Regions from separate parts of the Lysinibacillus sp. ACHW1.5 genome, predicted to be linked through region 2. Evidence: riboswitches for the same ligand, from Rfam matches in the RefSeq annotation. Region 2 holds a riboswitch; each other region holds the start of a gene.

Region 1 (6,960 bases), 1.5 Mb from region 2:
AAAGAACTCTTTTCTTTGGTCTATGACTGCCATATTTTTATCGGCATACATGTTGTTACCAATTCTGACATCGTACACGACAATTCTACACCAAAAGGCATTTGGGGAAATTACTTGGGTGTGGATCTATGCAGCAGGACTTTTCATCATGACATGGGGGTTATGTCATTTATATGTAGCAAAGGCAAATAGCTTCGATAGAGAAGCAAAAGCCATAATCGCTGAATACGAGAACGGAGGTGGCCGCCGATGAGTAACGGAATGAGTTTTACAGCCATATTCTTCTTCGTAGCCATTGTTGGTTTAACATTAGTTATTACATGGTGGGCATCAAAACGTACATCTTCAGCAAGTGATTTCTACACTGCTGGTGGTGGCTTAACAGGCTGGCAAAATGGACTAGCTATCGCTGGTGACTATTTATCAGCAGCATCCTTCTTGGGTATCGCTGGTGCTGTAGCATTATTTGGATTCGATGGATTCTTCTTCTCTATTGGTTATTTAGTAGCTTACTTAGTGGTATTATATATCGTTGCTGAGCCATTACGTAACCTTGGGAAATTTACATTAGCTGACATGATTACAGCGCGTTTTGATAACGCCAAAGTTCGTGGAACAGCTGCTTTAAGCACTATTACAATTGTTTTATTCTACATGATTGCACAACTAGTTGGTGCAGGAGCACTTATTCAATTACTTTTAGGAATCGACTATTGGATCGCCGTATTAATCGTAGGATTCATGATGACAACTTACGTACTATTCGGTGGTATGACAGCAACATCTTGGGTACAAATTATTAAAGCTTGTCTTTTAATGTTGGGTACAGTTATTATTTCGTTCTTAGTATTAAAAGAGTTCGGCTTCAGTATCTCTACAATGTTTAAAGAAATGACAACGGTTACTGACAGTGGAGCTGCTTATTTAAACCCAGGTCTTAAATATACAAATGGACTTGATACAATCTCTATGTTAATTGCGTTAGTATTAGGTACTGCGGGTCTTCCACATATCTTAATGCGTTTCTTCACAGTAAAAGACGCAAAAACAGCTCGTTCATCTGTTATTTGGGCTACTTGGATCGTAGGTATCTTCTACGTTCTAACAATTTTCTTAGGCTTCGGTGCAGCAGCATTCGTTGGGAAAGAAGATATTATCGCAGCAAACGCTGCTGGTAACATGGCTGCCCCACTTCTTGCAGAAGCACTTGGTGGCGACATTCTATTCTCATTCGTTTGTGCAGTAGCATTCGCAACAATTTTAGCGGTAGTAGCAGGTCTTGTACTTTCTGGTGCATCTGCCCTATCTCATGATATTTATGGACAAATTATCAAAAAGGGTAAAATTACAGAAAAAGAGCAAGTTCTTGCAGCTCGTATCGGTTCGATTACAATCGCTGTTATTTCTATCCTATTAGCACTTGGTGCACAAACACTAAACGTTGCATTTTTAGTATCTTTAGCATTCTGTATCGCAGGATCTGCTAACCTTCCAGTTATCATCTACACAATTTATTGGAAACGCTTTAATACAGCGGGTGCTGTTACTGCGATGTTAACAGGTTTAATCTCTGCGTTAGTATTAGTTGCTATGTCTCCAAACGTTTGGAATCCAGTTGAAGGTAAGGCAATTTTCGTTGGTGATCCTTTAATTATGTTAACGAACCCAGCCTTAATCTCTGTACCACTTGGTTTCCTTGGTGGTTTCATCGGCACATTACTTTCTAAAGAAACAGATGATGCGAAGTATCGTGAAGTTGACGTTAAAGCAAACACAGGTATTTCTGTACAGGACGTATCTCACTAATACACTCGACAGCCTCGTAAGTATCTTGCTTACGAGGTTTTACTTTTTCTTCCCTATTCGCTACTATAGAATTAAAAATGAATTGGAGGCGATGCTCATGTCACAATCTAAAGCTAAAAAGAAGCGGATGCACATTAAACGCACAGTTGGTAAAGATGTTGAAAAAAATCGACAATCTATCTCTTTTAGTACACATGAACGTCTAACGAAAACAAAAAACGAAAAATTAGAGCATGATTATACGAAATATAAAAAGCAGTATAAGGACGAATAACTCGTACCCTATACTGCTTTTTCTTATTAAAGCCGATAAAATGTTTTCGTGTTTTGCGTAATAATTTTGGCCACTTCCTGTGTTGATAGCCCTTTGATGGAGGCAATCACCTCAATCGTTGAGTGCATCATCCAGGGAGATGTACGCTTCTTCGTAAACGGTCCCTCAAACGGCCAAGGACCATCCGTTTCTACCATCATCAAATCAATCGGATAATCATAAATTAGCTGTTGAATTTCCTCTTCGTACAAGCAATCTGGCGTAATGGAAATAAAATAACCACACTCTATCATGCGCTTCACAATAGCTTCATCCCCTTTAAACCAATGAAAATGGACTTCGTGAAGCTGATGCTTTTCCAGCAAATCACACACAATATGGGCGTCCTCATATACTGCGTGTAACACAATTGGCTTGTCCAGCTCCTTCGCCAATACAACAAAACGCTCTAATAGCGCCACATAGGGACGTTCATCAATCGCTTGCTCTTGTCTTAAATAATAAGGTAGACCCACCTCACCAATAGCAACCATGTCATCCTGATGCGAACGAATCCAATCGAATAAAACCGCCTCATCATTTGGACTTAGTAAAGGCTGTTCAGGATGAAAGCCAAAAGCAGCCTTTACTTGCTGATAGCTATTCGATAAACGCAACGTTCTTTCACAAGAGGCAAGTTGCATACTAACCGCGATTACAGCTTTCACTTCTTCTAATAAGGAAGGAATTTCCTCATCGGTGTACTGATCCAAATGAATATGCGCATCAATCAACATACATATCACCCTTTTCCTCCTGTAAATACATAAACAATTGTTGCTTTAACGCTGTGAATGCTGCAGAATGTCGAATTTCCTCTTTCCGAGGTCTTTCAAACGGCACGATGATTTCCTTTTTAACGGTAGCAGGACGTTTGGTTAAAACAAGTATGCGATCTGCTAAAAAGAGAGCTTCCTCAATACTATGTGTAACAAATAGAATGGATTTGCGGTACTCCTCCCAGATAGATAAAAGCCATGCTTGCATTTCCAGTCGAGTAAATTCATCCAACGCAGAAAATGGTTCGTCTAAGCATAAAATCGGCTTATCACTGACCATTGCTCGAATAAAGGACACACGCTGCTGCATGCCTCCAGACAGTTCGTTCGGGTAGGCATGGATAAAAGAGGCAAGACCAACCTTTTCTAACCATTCCTTGGCACGTTCAACATTTGATTTATGTTGTAATTCCTCTACAAGCGTGACATTTTCTACTATTGTACGCCAGGGTAATAGACATGGCTGCTGTGGCATATAGCCAATCGTTCCTTTTTTTTGTTGGATATCCTCTCCATTCAATAAAATGGCTCCTTGATCAATTGGCGAAACACCACCAATTAATTGAAAAAGTGTACTTTTACCACTGCCTGAAGGACCCACGATGGCCACAAACTCTCCATCCTTGACGTCAAAAGAAAGTTGATCAAGGACTTTGAGCGCATCGAAGGATTTAGCGATGTTTTGAATGCTGAGCATGATAGCCTCTTCCCTTCACCATGAATTTTTCAAGTAAACGAATACCACTAAACAATAGTAAGCTCAAGAGAACAATCGCAAAAATTGCCACAAATACACGATCCGTACGGAAGGAGGACTGGGCTAGGGTCATGTAAACACCAATACCCTTTTTTGCACCAAGCCACTCCGCAATCACAGCCCCCATCACACTATATGTAGCCGCAATTTTAATGCCTGAAAAAATAGCAGGATAGGCATAAGGCCATTCCAGCTTCCAAAAGGTTTGTGCCCTTGTAGCACCAACCATGGCAAAATAATGCTTTAATTCTGGAGCTGTTTGTCTAAATCCATCCATCGCTGCAATGACAATCGGGAAAAAGCACACAAGACAGATAATGATAAGCTTCGGTAATAGGCCAAAGCCAAACCAAATAATAAGGAGCGGTGCCAAGACTAGAATAGGAACATTCTGCGACATAATAAGAATTGGATAAAACAGTTCTCGAATAAATGTAAATCGATGCAACACTATTGCCACCGTTAGCCCACAAGCGATGCCAATGGCTAATCCTAGTAGAGCTAATTGTACTGTAGCGAATGCATGTGGTAGAAAGGTTTGATACGACTGGATGGCTTCTGACAAAATACTACTTGGTGTGGGTACTAACCAATGAGGAACTTCAGCAAACCGCACGATTAGTTCCCATATGAATAAGAGGAAGGCGATAAAAATTATCGTCCTTCCCTTCTGTAATGCACGTTTCATTACTGATATTTCTCCGTTAATGTCTCCATCGTAATACCCGTTGGCTGATATAAAATTTTCACTTGTGTAATGACATTAATGGCACCAAGCTCGATCATCTTCTCATTCATTTTTTCAATGATTTGGAGCAATGTTGAAAGCTCACCCTCCATCGTTGTTTCCAATGGATGTACCTCATATTTCACTCCAGAAGCATCGATTACCGCAATTGCTGCATCGACATATGGTATAACATCTTCATATTTCTCTGTCTTCGGAATGATTTGTACACTGATTAATGAATTTGCCATCTTATTTGGCCTCCTTTTTAGGTAAGAAATCATTAGTAAAGGCTTTTTTCGCATCAAATTCGCCCTCTAGTACTTGATTGCTTGACATCCATTTCGCATAATTTTCCCACACAGAAAGCTTTTGCTCTCCCCATTGCTTGGCATCATCCTGGTATTTATCAGCCAGCCATTCCTGACTTTTATGCACTAACGTTTTATCTAAATCAGGGGCCGCTTCGATTAAAATATCAGCCGCTTCACTTGGGTTTTTAATTGCGTATTCATAGCCCTTCGATGCGGCTGCCACAAAGGCTTTGACTACATCGGGGTTGTCCTGTATCATTTTTTCATTTGTAGCTAAAACCGGCGTATAATAATCCAATTGATCACTATAGTCTGTAAGATATAGCATATTAATCTTTTCCCCACGCAGCTCAGCCTCAATACCAGTCCATGCATAATAAATCCAAGCAAAATCTATATCTTTTTCCATCATTGTGAAGAAATCTAAATCCCCTGCATTGACGATATCTAGCTTATTAATATCTGCCTTTTCTTTTTGCATGAGTGATTGTAAAACGGCTTGCTCTAATGGCGCGCCCCAACCACCATAGGTTTTACCTTCAAAATCCTTTGGCGATGTAATGCCCTTCGAAGCAATAGAAGCAAAGCCAGATGTATTATGCTGTATAATTGCTGCGATGGAGACCAGCGGCACACCCTGTACTCGTGCCTGTGTTATGCCTTCCTGATAGCTCACGCCAAAATCCGCCTTTCCAGAAGCAACAAGCTGATCTGCGCCCGCCTCGCCAGGCATAATAATATCAACATCTAAGCCCTGTTCCTCAAAATAACCGAGTTTTTTTGCAGCATATAGTCCTGTATGATTTGTATTCGGCGTCCAATCCAGTACCACAGACACCTTTTTCAGCTTGTCAGCAGCCTGCTTGTCATCCTTGTCACTACAGCCTACTAATGTCAATAGTGCTGCCAATAAAATAAAAAACCATTTTTTCATGCGAAAGCCTCCCAGTTTGTAATATGAAAGTGTTCATGCATGAATGTTGTCACCAGAAGAAAGCGTATACAATGTTGGCAAGCTGTTGCTTGAAAACATAAAAAACGCCTAGGATTCCTCCCAGACGTATTGCAATCAATCTTCAAAACTTTGCTTTTTGATTAGATGTTCCCTACGCTGGTACGAGCCAAATCAGGTTCAAAGGGTCAGCGTCTACCGGACACAATCTCAGCTAGCAATTACTAGCCCCCCTACATTCTTTCGCTATGAACTTTTCGATGATTATTATACCCATAGTTTCACTTAAATGACAAGGTGCTATTTTTGAATAGAGCTTAAAGCCCAGCGCTCCTAAGAGGCTGGGCATGCTTTTAGCTTGGTTTCTGTTCTTTTTTGGCTGTTACAACATGAGAAATTGCTCCATCTGTTGCAATATCCACTTTAAATGAACCATTGGAATGTCGATCCGCACGAGACAATGCTTGTACGTCAATCATCTCTTGAACACCTTTTTCAGTTTCAATCACAACCTGCTCCTCGTCTGTTGCTTGAACAACTGCCACAATTCGGTGAGGGTTTGCTTTTAACTCTGTTAATACTTTTAGTCCACGTTTTGCACGACTTGCTACTTCAACTTCAGCAACATTCATTTTCTTCACGGCCCCACGCTGTGTCACAATCACTACATAGTTGGTAACATCAGGCTGTAACACATTGACTCCAACTAAGGCTTCTCCATCTTTTAGTGTGATCCCTTTCACACCGCCTGTTTTCACACCTGTAACTGGTAACTCCTCCATAGGGAAACGAATCGCATAGGCTGTATCCGTTGTGAGCATCAGCTCCACGTCATCTGTTACAAATGATGCATAGATCATCGCATCACCAGCCTTGACGTTCATCGTTTTAATTGGCTTTGAATAACGTGTTACCGCATAGTCTGCGAGTGGTGAGCGCTTAATTTGGCCATCTTTTGTGGCTGTGAAGACATACGTATTTGGCTGGTCAAAGGTTTCGAAGCCATAAACCGCAATAATGGATTCATCTTCCCCTGTTGGCACAATACTTGAAATATGCTGGCCGAGATCCTTCCAGCGTATATCAGGCAGCTCATGAACAGGCTGATAAATATAATTGCCTCGATTTGTGAACAGCAATAGATGGTGCTGTGTATTTAAGTTTGCTTCATACAATAAATAATCTGAATCCTTCATGGCAAAATCTTGCCCGTTTGAAGCGGCATGGGAACGTGTGGATGTACGTTTAATATAACCATCCTTCGTTACTGTTACGACAACCTCTTCACTTGGCACAAGGACATCCAATGTAA
Region 2 (6,960 bases):
GCCAGGTCATTTAGTGGGTGAAGCAAAAATGAGTGTTATTGAGCAAGCAGTCAAAAACTTTGGGGTTGGTTTTACAATGGTGGGTGGAGAAAATAGTTTTGGTCTAGGCGGCTATTTTAAAACACCGATTGAAACCTTATTGCCAGTGGAAATGGAAATTAAGGGCAAAGAGCAATTACCTTCCTTAGGGTTAGTGATTGTACTTGACCGTTCTGGCAGTATGCAAGGCTCGAAGCTTGAGCTTGCTAAGGAAGCAGCGGCACGTTCTGTTGAGATGTTGCGAGACGAGGATACATTAGGATTCATTGCCTTTGATGATCGTCCTTGGGAGATTATAGAGACAGGGCCTCTTAGCAGTAAAGAAGAGGCTGTGGATACTATTTTATCAGTAACACCTGGTGGGGGAACAGAAATCTATAGTTCATTAGCTAAAGCCTACGAGAACCTTGCTGATTTAAAGCTCCAACGTAAGCATATTATTCTCTTAACAGATGGGCAATCACAGGCAGGGAATTATGAGGATTTAATTACTGAAGGAAAAGAAAATGGTATAACCTTATCGACAGTAGCGATTGGACAAGATGCTGATGCGAACTTATTAGAAGCGCTTAGTGACATGGGTAGTGGACGTTTCTATGATGTCATAGATGAGCAAACCATTCCGTCTATTTTATCTCGTGAAACAGCTATGATTTCCCGCACCTATATTGAGGACAATCCATTCTATCCAGCAATTTATAATGCAGCAGGATGGAACTCGCTGTTTGCAAATGGGGTCCCACAAATGAATGCATATATTGGGACAACGGCAAAACAGGGGGCTACTGTTGTAGCAGAAAGCGAGAAGGAAGATCCTGTGTTAGCGCAGTGGCAATATGGTCTTGGTAAAACATTTGCCTTTACATCTGATTCAACGGGTAAATGGACAGGAGATTGGGCAAGATGGCAGAATTGGGGAGCATTTTGGCAAACACTTATTTCTCAGATGCTACCAAGCTACAATGATGTAGCCTATGATGTAAGATTGGAAGCAGATGGTTCCTTTATGATTACAGACCCTACAAATGAAGCTGCATTTTTAGATATTGTAGCGGTAAATGAGGCAGGGGAGGAGCTAGAAACACAACTTGAAACCATTTCCGCAACCCAAGTTCGAGCTGTAGTACAAGCTGAACCTGGATTAATTTTCTTCCGTGTAGCAGATGAAAAGAAGGCCATTTATCAGGCAGGGCTAAGTGTTCCTTATAGTGCTGAATACGAACTACTCCCTGTAAATAACCAACTGATAGAAGAGTTAACTAAACGAACAGGAGGCACTGTTTTAAAGGAACCACAAGATGTTTTCCGTGACTTTACGACAAAAGGAGCAGATCGGCAAAATATTGCCACATGGCTACTCTTAGCAAGTATGCTTCTTTTCTTTATTGATATTACCATAAGACGCTTTGGTTGGAATTTCCTAACGAATGTGAAGAGAAAAGAGCCGCTGGTTGAGGAAAAAACTATACAAGCAGAAGATACAAATGTAGCACAGTTGTTAAAAGGCATGAAAAAACGATCTTAAATAGAGGAAGCAGTGCAAACTCGAATAGTTTTGCACTGCTTTTTTTATGTTGCTTGAAATAGAGAGTTATCCCCTTTGTAGAGAGGGGAAGATGATCTACAAAGTGGACTCTTTGCTCATAAGGAGGAGAAAGGCGCTCCAAATTGGACTGCCCGCAGCTCAATGAATGCTCATAATCCAATACCTCTTAATAAAGAGAAGAATTAAATCTCTTTACGAGCTCTGTTTTACGCAAGCTACTCGCAACCATTACACCTAAAATAGCACCGATCGTACTTGATGTTAAAAAGGCTGGTAGGAAGAAGAATGCTGCTACAGATGTTCCCATGAATAATTTTGCATAAGGGACGGCAATAAGTGAAGCCAGAATGCCCGTTCCGATAACCTCTCCGATACCAGCTAACCACATTTTATTGCTATTTTTATAGGCAAGAGCAGCACAGACCGCACCGATGATACTACCAGGGATAGCTAGTAGAGAGCCTGTTCCAGTAAGGATACGAATGATGGCAGTGACAAAGGCAACTATAACAGTTGGTACAGGCCCAAGTATAATGGCTCCTATCACATTAATCGCATGCTGAACGGGGTAAGCACGTGCGATGCCTGTTGGGATGGATACGAAAGTAGAGCCTGCAACAGCAACGGCTACTAATAAAGCCATGACTGTTAATTTACGAATTGACATAAAGTTCACTCCTTTTGGTAAAGTTCGTGAGGAAAAATAAAAAGGCCACCCCCTTTAAACAATAGGAAGCGGCCTTGCGTGTATATAGTGACAACAGCAAGTAGCGCCACTTCCCTCCGCTAGTGTGAACTAGATCAGGTTCAAAGGGTCCGTATATTACCATATACGTCTCAGCCTTTTAAAGACTCCCCTAGTGGTTAAAATCATTCAATTTTGTGAATCAACAATAATGTACCATACTGCTAAAAATAGTCAATGATTTTTCAGACTATTTTGTATCGGGATGCATTAAATGAGGTGCTTTTTTCACTGTCCAGATGAGCGCAAGGAAGAAACAGGCTAATAATATGATAGAACCGAAAATATATGGGCTATTCATATTCCAGTCAAATAATAAACCTGCCAAAGCGGGTCCAATCATATTTCCGAGGCTCATATAGGCATTATTCAAGCCCGCAGCAAATCCCTGCTCTTTCTCTGCAAGCTTTGAGATGAGTGTATTAACAGCTGGACGAATTAATGTCGTTGCTGTAGAGAAAATTGTTGCTACAACTAAAATAAGGGCAAAGCCAGAAACAAATAATATTAAGAAAATAGCAACGGATGCAATAAATAAATTTACTAGTACTACTTTCATTTCACCATAACGATTGAACAGTGGTGTAATAATAAACATTTGTACTACTACTCCAAAAGCACCACCAACAACTAATATAATCGCTATATCTACAGGTGTGTAATTAAACTTTTCTGTCACAAATAATGACAATGTCGTTTGGAAATTTGCAATTCCAAACGAGAACACCAGCATAATTATGAGCATAACAAAATAAGGCATATGTATGGAACGAGCCATTTGCTTCGCCAGATTGTCTTGCTTTTGTTTCTGTTGCGCAGTGTTTGGTTTGGTAGAAGGTAATAAAAAGTAAGATAAAATAGATGCTACAATGGCTGCAGCTCCAGCTGTGAAAAATGGGAAATGTAAGCTTACCTTTGCTAAAAAGCCACCAATACCAGGTCCAATCATAAAGCCAAGAGACATAGCGGCACCCAACATCCCCATACCTTTCCCACGTTCTTCATAGGTTGTGACGTCAGCGACAAAAGCCATAATAGGAGGTGCAACAAATGCGGAACCTAGACCACCTAAAAATCGTGCTAAAAAGAGCATCCATACATCTGTAGCAAGGCCAAATCCGATTTGTGCAAGACCTGTTACGATAAGACCGAAAATAATTAAATTTTTTCGTCCGTACTGATCTGAAAGATTCCCAGCAATAGGAGAAAATACGAATTGAGCTAAGGCGAACGTTGCGATTAGCATACCTAGAACTTGTCCTGCTGCACCAAATATTTTTAAATACTCTGGCATGACAGGAATAATAATGCCAATACTTCCCATTGCGATAAACATATTAAACATTAAAATATACAAAGCCGCCTTATTGGACTTCTGCTGGGTCATCGAATGAACCCCCTTTTTGTAATCAAATATAGTACAGTCTATCATAAAGAATTATTGCTTGGCTAATAGTTAAGATTATCGTACTGGTTCTATATTTAGAATGGTTTTCCACAAAAGTTTTCATCCGCGCACCTATGCATGAAGAAATAATAGATGTTAGTCATAAAAATTGAGGGGAAAAGAAGCTATGGGGATAAATTAGTAAAGCAACAACAATCTATGGACTTCTCTTATAAAGTGAGAATTAAAAAATGTGAGAGTCTGTCTGTAATGGCATAAAGCATGGCTATAAATTGTAGCGATGTTATAGCGCATCAGAAGGAATATCACAAGAATACTGATGTGAAAATCTATTAAAATTCAGACAAAATATTTTCTAAATATAATAATGCAAATAGTCAATTGAAAATGTTCTTATTTAATAGTCAGTTAAATAAGAAGAGAAAAAAAACTAGCGAATTGATGTAAAAGTCAATTCGCTAGTTGAATTATCGGATACCCATTTTAAATTCTAAAAATAATTCGTTGTATTTCCCTAAATAATCAGGTCCTAAGTTTTTGTAGACCTCTAATGTATCGCGTTGTTCTTCAGAAGGATAGTAGCGTTCGTCAGAAACAACTTCTTCGTCCATTAAGTCCATAGCTGCAAGATTAGGCGTAGAATAGCCTACAAAATCGGCATTTTGAGCACCTGATTCAGCACTTAGCATGAAGTTTATAAAGGCGTGGGCACCATCAATATTCTTCGATGTCTTTGGGATGACCATATTATCAAACCATAAGTTTGAGCCTTCCTCAGGTACAGCAAAGTCTAACTCTTCATTTTCATACATCATGTCAGCTGCTTGGCCAGACCACGTAAGGGCAACGGTTGCTTCATTATTGATCATTAATGGTGTAATTTCATCTCCAATGATTGCTTTTACATTTGGTGCAAGGGTGATTAGTTTGTCAGTAGCTTCACGAAGTTCCTGATCATCTAGTGAATTCAGAGAATAGCCAAGACTGTTTAAGCCCATCCCAATGACTTCGCGCGCACCATCTACTAAAAAGACTTTTCGCTTTAAAGAAGGGTCCCATAAATCATCCCAAGAGGAGAAGTCTAAGTCTCCAACAAGGCTTGGATTGTAGACAATACCTACTGTTCCCCAAAAATAAGGGACAGAATATTTATTGTTAGCATCGAATGGTAAATCTAAAAAGTAAGGATCAATATTTTTAAAATTAGGGATTTTCGTTTTATCTAAAGGAATCAATAATTCTTCTTCCTTCATCTTCTCAATCATATATTCAGAAGGGACAGCAATATCGTAGGCTGTTCCGCCTTGCTGAATCTTTGTCATCATAGCTTCATTGGAATCGAATGTTTCATAGATGACATGAATGCCTGTTTCTTTTTCAAATTCTTTTAACAAATCAGGATCAATATATTCTCCCCAGTTAAAGATGGTTAACGTGTCTTTTCCACTTTTACCGCCACCCGCACTTAAGGCATCAGCCGCATAGAATAAAAGGGCTGAAACGACAAGGATGGCGATGGTAGCTTGAATTAGTGACTTCATCGTTGCCCCTCCATTCTTTTACTCGTACGACTTGTCATGAAATAATAACCAACAACAACTAAAACCGTAACGAAGAATACTAAACCTGAAATTGCATTCACTGTTAGAGAAATTCCTGCGCGGGCCATTGAATAAATTTCTACGGATAAAGTACTAAAGCCATTACCTGTTACAAAGAATGTCACGGCAAAATCATCTAATGAATACGTAAGGGCAAGGAAGAAGCCTGCAAAAATCCCTGGCTGAATATAAGGAAGAATGACACGCATCATAACGTCCTTTTTCGTTGCCCCTAAATCTAATGCTGCATCGATTAATGAGTTATTCATTTCTAGTAGCTTTGGTAAAACCATTAATACAACAATCGGTACACTAAATGCAACATGTGCTAATAAAACAGATGCAAAGCCCAGTTTAATACCTACCATTGTAAATAAAATTAAAAAGCTAGCCCCGATAATTACGTCTGGGCTGACGATTAAGACATTGTTTAAGGATAATAAAGTATTACGCATTTTAGAATCCTTAACCGTCACAATTCCAATTGCTCCTAGCGTACCAATAATAGTAGAAATGAGAGCAGAAAGTAATGCCACGATGACCGTATTTATTAATATAACAAGAAGACGCGAATCTTCAAAAACAGCTTGATAATGCTCCAAAGTAAAGGATTCAAAATTATTCATGGAGCCGCCACTATTAAACGAGTAAAAGATTAAATAGAAAATTGGAGCATAGAGAACGATAAAAACAATTGTTAAATAGACTTTGGCTGAAGCAGATAGTTTGTTCATCGTACGCGACCTCCTTTATCCTTTTGTCCCGTAATTAGCATGATAATCACCATGAATAAAATTAAGAATACAGCAATAGTGGAACCCATACCCCAGTTTTGCGTCACAAGGAATTGCTGTTCAATCGCTGTGCCTAGAGTAATGACACGGTTCCCTGCAATTAAGCGAGTAATCATGAACAGGGATAGGGCAGGGATAAAGACAACTTGAATACCAGATTTAACGCCATCCATTGTCAATGGTAAAACAACACGGCGGAAGGTTGTAAAAGCCGAAGCACCCAAATCCCGTGCTGCATAAATGAGCGTTGGGTTTAAACGATCTAAAGAATTGAAGATCGGTAAAATCATAAATGGAATAAAAATATAGACCGACACAAAGACAAAGCTAATATCAGTAAAGAGCATTTGCTTTGGATCGAAGCCAAATACTTCGATAAATGCATTAATAGGCCCGTATAACCCAAAGATGCCGATAAAGGCATATGTTTTTAACAAAAGATTAATCCATGAAGGAATAATAATAAGTAGAAGCCAAAGTTGTTTATGCTTGGTCTTCGTTAAAAAATAGGCAGTTGGGTATGAAATTAATAGTGTAAAGAATGTAATTAAAAATGCATACCAAAACGAGCTCAAAGTCATCTTTAAGTAAACAGAAGAGAAGAACGCTTTGTAGTTATCGAGCGTAAAGTTGCCATGTAAATCAAGCAGGGAATAATAAACAACGAGTGCAATTGGCGCGATAACGAAAAAGGCAATCCATAACACATATGGAAATAACGCTGATTTCGATGTTTTAGTTTGCATCTTCATCGTCTCCATACGATTCTAATCGTTTATCAAACTCTTCCTCTGTTTCGTTTAAGCGCATTACGTGAATTGCCTCAG
Region 3 (6,960 bases), 600 kb from region 2:
CGACATTAAGCTATGAACCAAATAGCTATGGTGAGTGGGAGCATAATTTAGACCATAAAGAGCCTGAATTACGTATTGATGGTCATGCAGGTATTCATGATTTCCGTGAAGACGATAATAATTACTTTGAACAACCAGGTAAACTATTCCGTCTATTGACTTCGGAAGAGCAGCAACGCTTATTTGAAAATACCGCGAACGATATGGCTTCTGTTGAAGAATTCATCAAACGCCGTCACATCCTTCACTGCTATCTAGCTGACCCAGCATATGGTGAAGGTGTCGCTAAAGCGATGGGTCTTTCCTTAGAAGGTATGGACCTTACAAATCCATATGTAAAACAACCAACAAACGTTTAATATTCCACGTTATTATTGATATCCAAATCCAACTTTTACTCCATGTGAATCCACTATTCACATGGAGTTTTTTGATTAAGAAAAGGCCTATGTCTATTTTTCTGACATAAGCCTTTTCTTTCATTATTGATAAATTTGACTGCCTGCTTTTTTAAACTCCTCAGCCTTTTCTTTCATACCTTGATGGATCGCTTCAGTCGTATTCAAATCCTTATCTTTCGCATAATTACGAATATCCTGTGAAATTCTCATGCTACAGAATTTAGGCCCGCACATAGAACAAAAGTGTGCTGTTTTTGCTCCCTCTGCTGGCAGTGTCTCATCATGATATTCCACTGCACGCTCGGGATCTAGTGACAGATTGAATTGATCACGCCAACGGAACTCAAAGCGCGCTTTAGACAGCGCATCGTCTCGTTGTTGTGCACCTGGATGACCTTTTGCTAAATCAGCAGCATGTGCAGCAATTTTATAAGTGATAACGCCCACACGAACGTCCTCGCGATTCGGTAAACCAAGATGCTCTTTCGGTGTCACATAACAAAGCATCGCTGTACCAAACCAGCCAATCATGGCTGCCCCAATGGCTGATGTAATGTGGTCATAACCTGGAGCAATATCTGTTGTGAGTGGTCCTAATGTATAGAAGGGCGCTTCCTTACAAGCCTCTAATTGCTTGTCCATATTTTCTTTAATCAGATGCATTGGTACATGACCTGGTCCTTCAACCATCACCTGAACATCATGCTGCCAAGCAATTTGTGTTAGCTCACCTAGTGTTTCAAGCTCTGCAAATTGTGCCTCATCATTGGCATCTGCAATTGAGCCTGGGCGTAAACCATCACCTAAGGAAAAAGCAACATCATAGGCTTTCATAATTTCACAGATTTCCTCAAAGTGTGTATACAGGAAGTTCTCTTGATGATGATATAAACACCACTGAGCCATGATAGAGCCCCCTCGTGATACAATGCCTGTTACACGATTTGCTGTAAGCGGTACATAGCGTAAAAGGACACCTGCATGAATAGTGAAATAATCCACACCCTGCTCAGCTTGCTCGATGAGGGTATCACGATAAACCTCCCACGTTAAATCCTCTGCTACACCATTTACCTTTTCTAAAGCCTGATAAATTGGCACTGTTCCCACTGGTACTGCAGCATTTCGAATAATCCATTCTCTCGTTGTATGAATATGTTTACCAGTCGATAAATCCATAATATTATCTGCGCCCCATCGAGTTGCCCAGGTCATTTTCTCAACTTCTTCTGCAATGGAAGAAGATACAGCAGAATTCCCGATATTCGCATTGATCTTTACATGAAAATTACGCCCAATAATCATTGGCTCTGCCTCAGGGTGATTAATATTAGAAGGCATTATAGCACGCCCAGCTGCAATTTCTGAACGTACAAATTCAGGATCCATATTTTCACGAATCGCTACAAACTCCATTTCATGGGTTATAATTCCCTTTCGTGCATAGTGAAGCTGTGTCACATTTTTACCTTTTTTAGCACGCAAAGGCTTTCTCGCCAACTCAGGAAAGACATTTTCTTGAATACGCGGGTCATCAACATGACGAAAGCCATTATCCTCAGGTTTAATGGAGCGTCCCTCATATGCTTCTACATCCCCTCGCTCTTGAATCCATGCATTTCGTAAGGCAGGTAAACCTTTCGTAATATCTACTTGGTAGGCTGGATCTGTATAGGGCCCACTTGTATCATATACTCGAATAGGAGCATTTTCTTCATTTCCAAAGCTGCCTGTTGTCGGACTTAATGCAATTTCTCGCATAGGTACTAGAATATCTGGGCGTGATCCTTCCACATATACTTTTTTGCTTCCTTCAAAGCTAGACATAATGGTAATATTCTTTTCACTTATTGCTGACATGAGCTACTTCTCTCCCTTAAATATATTTTGATACAAGGACCGAATCTAGCTCACCCAACAATCCAAAAAATAAAGGCCGAATCCAAAATAATTATTTGGATCCGGCCACGAATGTAAAGGTCTATTGATTGCATACTCTGCAATAGCTTCTTAACTTTCCCACGCTGGTATGAGCCAGATCAGGTCCAAAGGGTCAAGAAACTTCGTAGCGTTTCCCTCTCAGCCTGACTCATCAGACTCCCCTAGTTAATACTATTTAGTTTGATGCTAGTGTAGCAGATAATACTAAGAGATGGAAGTTATTTTTTATCTTACTAGGTAAATAATATTTCCGCAAAATAGATCACAATGGTTACAGTTATACAGCTTACAATGGTTGAAAATAAAACAGCTTGCGCGGCTGTTGCTGATTCTACATCATATTCCAATGCTAGACTAGAACTATTACGAGATGTTGGAAAGGCACTAGCTATAAACAGTGATTGTGCGACGACTCCATCTAATCCCAATATATAAATAATGGCTAATGCAACAGAAGGTCCAATAATTAATCGCGTAAAACAGCTGATAAAGACGGTTTTATTAAACATTGATTTCATCTCTAGTTGTGATAATTGCGCGCCTAATGTAATTAAGGCCACAGCAATAAATCCATCTGCCACATGTTCTACTGGTATTTTGATAAACTGTGGAATACCAATATCAAAATAATTCATAGCTGCACCTATAATCAGCGCATGAATAATAGGCATTTTTAAAAAATCCTTAATGATTATCATACCTGACTTTGTAGAAGAAATTAAATTGTATAAACCATATGTATACGTAGTCATATTTTGAAAGATTACGAGCATGACCTGAATGGCTACCCCAATAGGTTGCGTGGCAAATATCATTTGAGCCACTGGAATACCGTAATTGCCCGAGTTAATAAGCACCACACTATTTTTAAAGACAGCTGCCTCTGTTCTAGGTAAACCTAACCCTTTTGCCATAAAATGACTGAGCAACATTTGACTACCGATAAAAAGTACAATAAATAATCCGACCTCTGCCAGTACAGATAACTCCACATGTGTTTCATATAAATTTATAAAAACAGCTGCTGGCATAAAGCAATATGTAATAAGCTGAGACAATGCTTTTAAATTAAAGCGAAATTTCTTTTGTAGTATAGCGCCTATTACAAGTAACACTAAAATAGGTACAACAATTTGAAAGAAAATCATTCCGAGATACATCATTTCAATGTCCCCCTTCCAGTGTGAATAGTAGTGTTGAATTCCTTCTAGGTCAATTTCTCTGGCTTTCACCATAAAGAAGACTGCCTCTATATTGAAGGCAGCCTTTCTTTTTAAGCAAGCTTAAATCGGTTTACAACTTCTTGTAGCTCGTTTGAAATATCGTTCATATTTTGAATAGACTCAGCTACTTTTTGTAATTCTACTTGTTGATCCATTGCAGAAGCACTTACTTGTTCCGCAGAGGCTGCTGTTTGCTCTGAAATAGCCGAAATACTTTGGATAGCCATGATTGCTTGATTTTTATGCTCTAACATGCTAGATAGTTTATTCATTAATTCACTAATAGAATTTGCAATTGAACCTGACAAGTCACTGCTATCTTTAAATGCTAGTTGCGTGCTTTGTACGGACTCATTTTGAGATTGCATTAAATCTGCATTAGATGCAATCACAGCAACCGTCTGCTGAGAATTTTCAAGAATGCTTTCTACTGTACTCTTAATAATTTCTGTTTCATTCTTAGATTGTTCTGCTAGCTTTCTAACTTCCTCTGCAACTACAGCAAATCCTTTACCATGTTCACCAGCACGTGCAGCCTCGATACTTGCATTTAAAGCTAGCAGATTAGTCTGCTCGGTAATACTTTGGATCGAAGCAATAATCTGATTAATATTGGCAATATTGAAAGCTAATGATTCCATTTGCTGCTGAATACGCCCATTCATTTCATTTGTCTCCATATTACGCTCTCTTAAACTTTCAACCTCATGCAATCCTTTTTCTGTTGTTACACCTGTTTTATGAGATAGCTCATCCATTTCATTAGATAGAGCCGTAATCGCATCAATCTGATCTGATAAATCCATCATTCGATAATTTGTTTCTTCTGTATCCTCTGATTGCTTCGAGGCTCCTTGTGCAATCTCGTTGATAGCTACAGAAACCTCTTGACTAGAAGCAACTACCTCATTAAATGCCTCATTTACCTGATTAGAAGATTGGTTCAATAACCTCGTGGAATTTAGTACAGTTTGAATCGCACTATTGGTTTTATCTAACATATTATTATAAGCCACAGCCACTGCACCAATTTCATCAGGCTTAATATATCGCTCTTCTACCTTTTGTGTTAAATCCCCTTCGGCTGCAGTTTCAATCGATGCACGTAAAAATTTAAGTGGTTTTAGTTGTTTATAGATGAATAACACACTTGCAGCTGTCATCAAAACCACCATAATAATGGAAGCAATAATCGTAAATACAAATACATGATTATATGTTTCTAGAATCTTTGATTCAGCTAACACGACTTGAACAGTCCATGTTTCGTCAATACCCTCTAAAATCATTGGAGCAAAAACATTATAGGCCTTTTCCTTCAGTTGATTAGAGTCAACGTACATACTTGTTAGTTCACCATTTTCCATTGTCTTACTAATACTTGTCCAAGTAGGATCCTCTTGCATATTGCGCCCAACTAGCTCATCACCAAAACTGTTAGCTGTTAGCACACCTTTATTCGTAATAATTGCCGCATAACCGCCCTCTGGGGCATTCGATTTTGTTAAATCATTTAAAAAATCTATTGATACATCGGCTGTCAATACACCGAAAAATGATCCGGAAGCATTGATCAATGGCACCGAAATCGTTGTCATTAATACAGATTGTCCGTTGACATTATAATCATAGGGCTCTGTCAAAACTGCACGTCTCTCTTCTTTTGGTACCCAATACCATTCAGAAATACTCTTATCATCAATACCTTCGATTAGAGCAGTCGAGATATCATTTCCGTTCTTACTTAAATAAGGGATAAAGCGATTTTTACTATCTACTAAAGAAGCCTCAGTTGGTTCTAAAATAATAGATTCTTGCTCAAAGATTGCTCCTACTCCAAGAATGTCATTATTGCTAGCTAAATTTTTTTCCATTATGTCTATGACACCTTTGGTAGACAACGTATTATTCTTCTCCATGCTTTCTATGATACGCTTTGTTGTTTGTAATGTCGTATTGGCTTTCTTAAATCTTTCACTCATAATAGCTGCAGAGGATTCAGCAGTTTGCAATGTTCCATGCTCTGCGTCTTCAACACTTTGCTTTTTTATAATAATTCCCGTTATGACAGTATAGGATAAAAATAAAATGAGAAATAATCCTATTATAAGGGAAGAAAGTTTTAAGGCAATTCCTCTTGATTTTTTCATAACTAACACCCCCACTTTTATACTAATAATAATAGATGGATGATTGTATCACAATAAATTATTTAGCGAATAAAGTAGAAAATTTACAGAATTATAGAGAAAAATACCGATACTTTGCTAATCAATTATTTTTCAATATGAATGACTAATGACTTATTTGAATTGAGATTCATAGTAAAACATCCTCTTTGAATTCTAAATTATAGAAAAATATGATATATTAACTATTAAATAGTATGATTGGAGTGACTTACATGAAAAATAAAGCGCTATCAACATTAATGGCCACGGCTATTACAGCGACACTAGTATTACCAATGTCTACTGCGAATGCCGCATCATCTCAAATACAATCAAATTCATATGAGACACATGTAGCAGCAGCCAAAAAAGTAATAGGTGAATCCGTAACGATCAAAAATATAACAAAAGATACTGTGATAACATCTAATGGTACATTTAGAATTCAATCGGCATTAAAGCCCCTATTTGATACTTCAAATAAAGCTGCATTAACCAATGCCCGAGCTACCATTGTAGTGAAAAATGGTCAAATTACGGACGTTACCTCATTAATATTAAACAAAGCAGGTACTAGCAAAAAAACTGTCTATTTTGATGGAGGTGACGCACTAATCTCGGGAGATCTTACTGTAAACGCTGACTATGTAAAGGTTCAAGATGTTAGCGTAGATGGACAGCTTATCATTACAAACAGAGTAAAAAAAGCCGTTACACTCGATGAAGTAGTAGTAGATGAAACAATTACACTAAAACCAATTGTCACGAAAAAGGTAAGTTGGCTATACGTCAACCTAATCGATATGAAATCATCAAACATCAATTTGGGACGTACTAAAGTCAATATATCTTCTGACCAAACTCTTGCCAAAGTAGATGTAGTAGGTAAAGTGGAATCTTTTGAAGCAATGACTAATATAGAAAAGCTTACAATTGATGTAGCGAAAGATTTTAACCTTTATGGTGAGGGTAAAATTGAGCAAATTGTTGTAAAAGGCGGTACTAAAGTAGCTTTAGATTCAGGACATCTGGTAAACAATGTACAGGTGGACGATAGTCGTGTCTCCGTGACGCTTCCTGTCATTGATAAAAAGGAACTTAATACACTTATCGCATCCCCACCATATGTACAAGTATCTGTGAACGGCTATGATGTTTTAAATACGGACAAATGGACAACACAAGCAGACCGTACAGTGTTTGATTCTGCTGTAGCAAGTGCGA

The links. Region 2 has a riboswitch for thiamine pyrophosphate ahead of thiW (energy coupling factor transporter S component ThiW). Riboswitches for the same ligand answer to the same signal wherever they lie in the genome.
Region 1: another riboswitch for thiamine pyrophosphate. It lies ahead of L6W14_RS11460 (ABC transporter substrate-binding protein); the one in region 2 lies ahead of thiW (energy coupling factor transporter S component ThiW).
Region 3: another riboswitch for thiamine pyrophosphate. It lies ahead of thiC (phosphomethylpyrimidine synthase ThiC); the one in region 2 lies ahead of thiW (energy coupling factor transporter S component ThiW).

What each region holds. Positions count from the first base shown of each region.
Region 1 is NZ_CP091777.1:2,315,263-2,322,222, forward strand. Features, by position in the region: gene L6W14_RS11425 (DUF485 domain-containing protein) at 1-253, shown strand, start outside; gene L6W14_RS11430 (solute symporter family protein) at 262-1,806, shown strand; gene L6W14_RS11435 (hypothetical protein) at 1,904-2,080, shown strand; gene L6W14_RS11440 (TatD family hydrolase) at 2,107-2,856, opposite strand; gene L6W14_RS11445 (ABC transporter ATP-binding protein) at 2,846-3,595, opposite strand; gene L6W14_RS11450 (ABC transporter permease) at 3,570-4,343, opposite strand; gene L6W14_RS11455 (thiamine-binding protein) at 4,343-4,633, opposite strand; gene L6W14_RS11460 (ABC transporter substrate-binding protein) at 4,635-5,630, opposite strand; TPP riboswitch at 5,783-5,893, opposite strand; gene parC (DNA topoisomerase IV subunit A) at 6,002-6,960, opposite strand, start outside.
Region 2 is NZ_CP091777.1:828,120-835,079, forward strand. Features, by position in the region: gene L6W14_RS03790 (VWA domain-containing protein) at 1-1,564, shown strand, start outside; gene thiW (energy coupling factor transporter S component ThiW) at 1,752-2,252, opposite strand; TPP riboswitch at 2,347-2,454, opposite strand; gene L6W14_RS03800 (MFS transporter) at 2,521-3,717, opposite strand; gene L6W14_RS03805 (ABC transporter substrate-binding protein) at 4,206-5,279, opposite strand; gene L6W14_RS03810 (ABC transporter permease) at 5,276-6,073, opposite strand; gene L6W14_RS03815 (ABC transporter permease) at 6,070-6,879, opposite strand; gene L6W14_RS03820 (ABC transporter ATP-binding protein) at 6,869-6,960, opposite strand, start outside.
Region 3 is NZ_CP091777.1:231,902-238,861, reverse strand. Features, by position in the region: gene L6W14_RS01130 (catalase) at 1-359, shown strand, start outside; gene thiC (phosphomethylpyrimidine synthase ThiC) at 483-2,261, opposite strand; TPP riboswitch at 2,401-2,515, opposite strand; gene L6W14_RS01120 (AEC family transporter) at 2,576-3,505, opposite strand; gene L6W14_RS01115 (methyl-accepting chemotaxis protein) at 3,616-5,715, opposite strand; gene L6W14_RS01110 (S-layer protein) at 5,970-6,960, shown strand, end outside.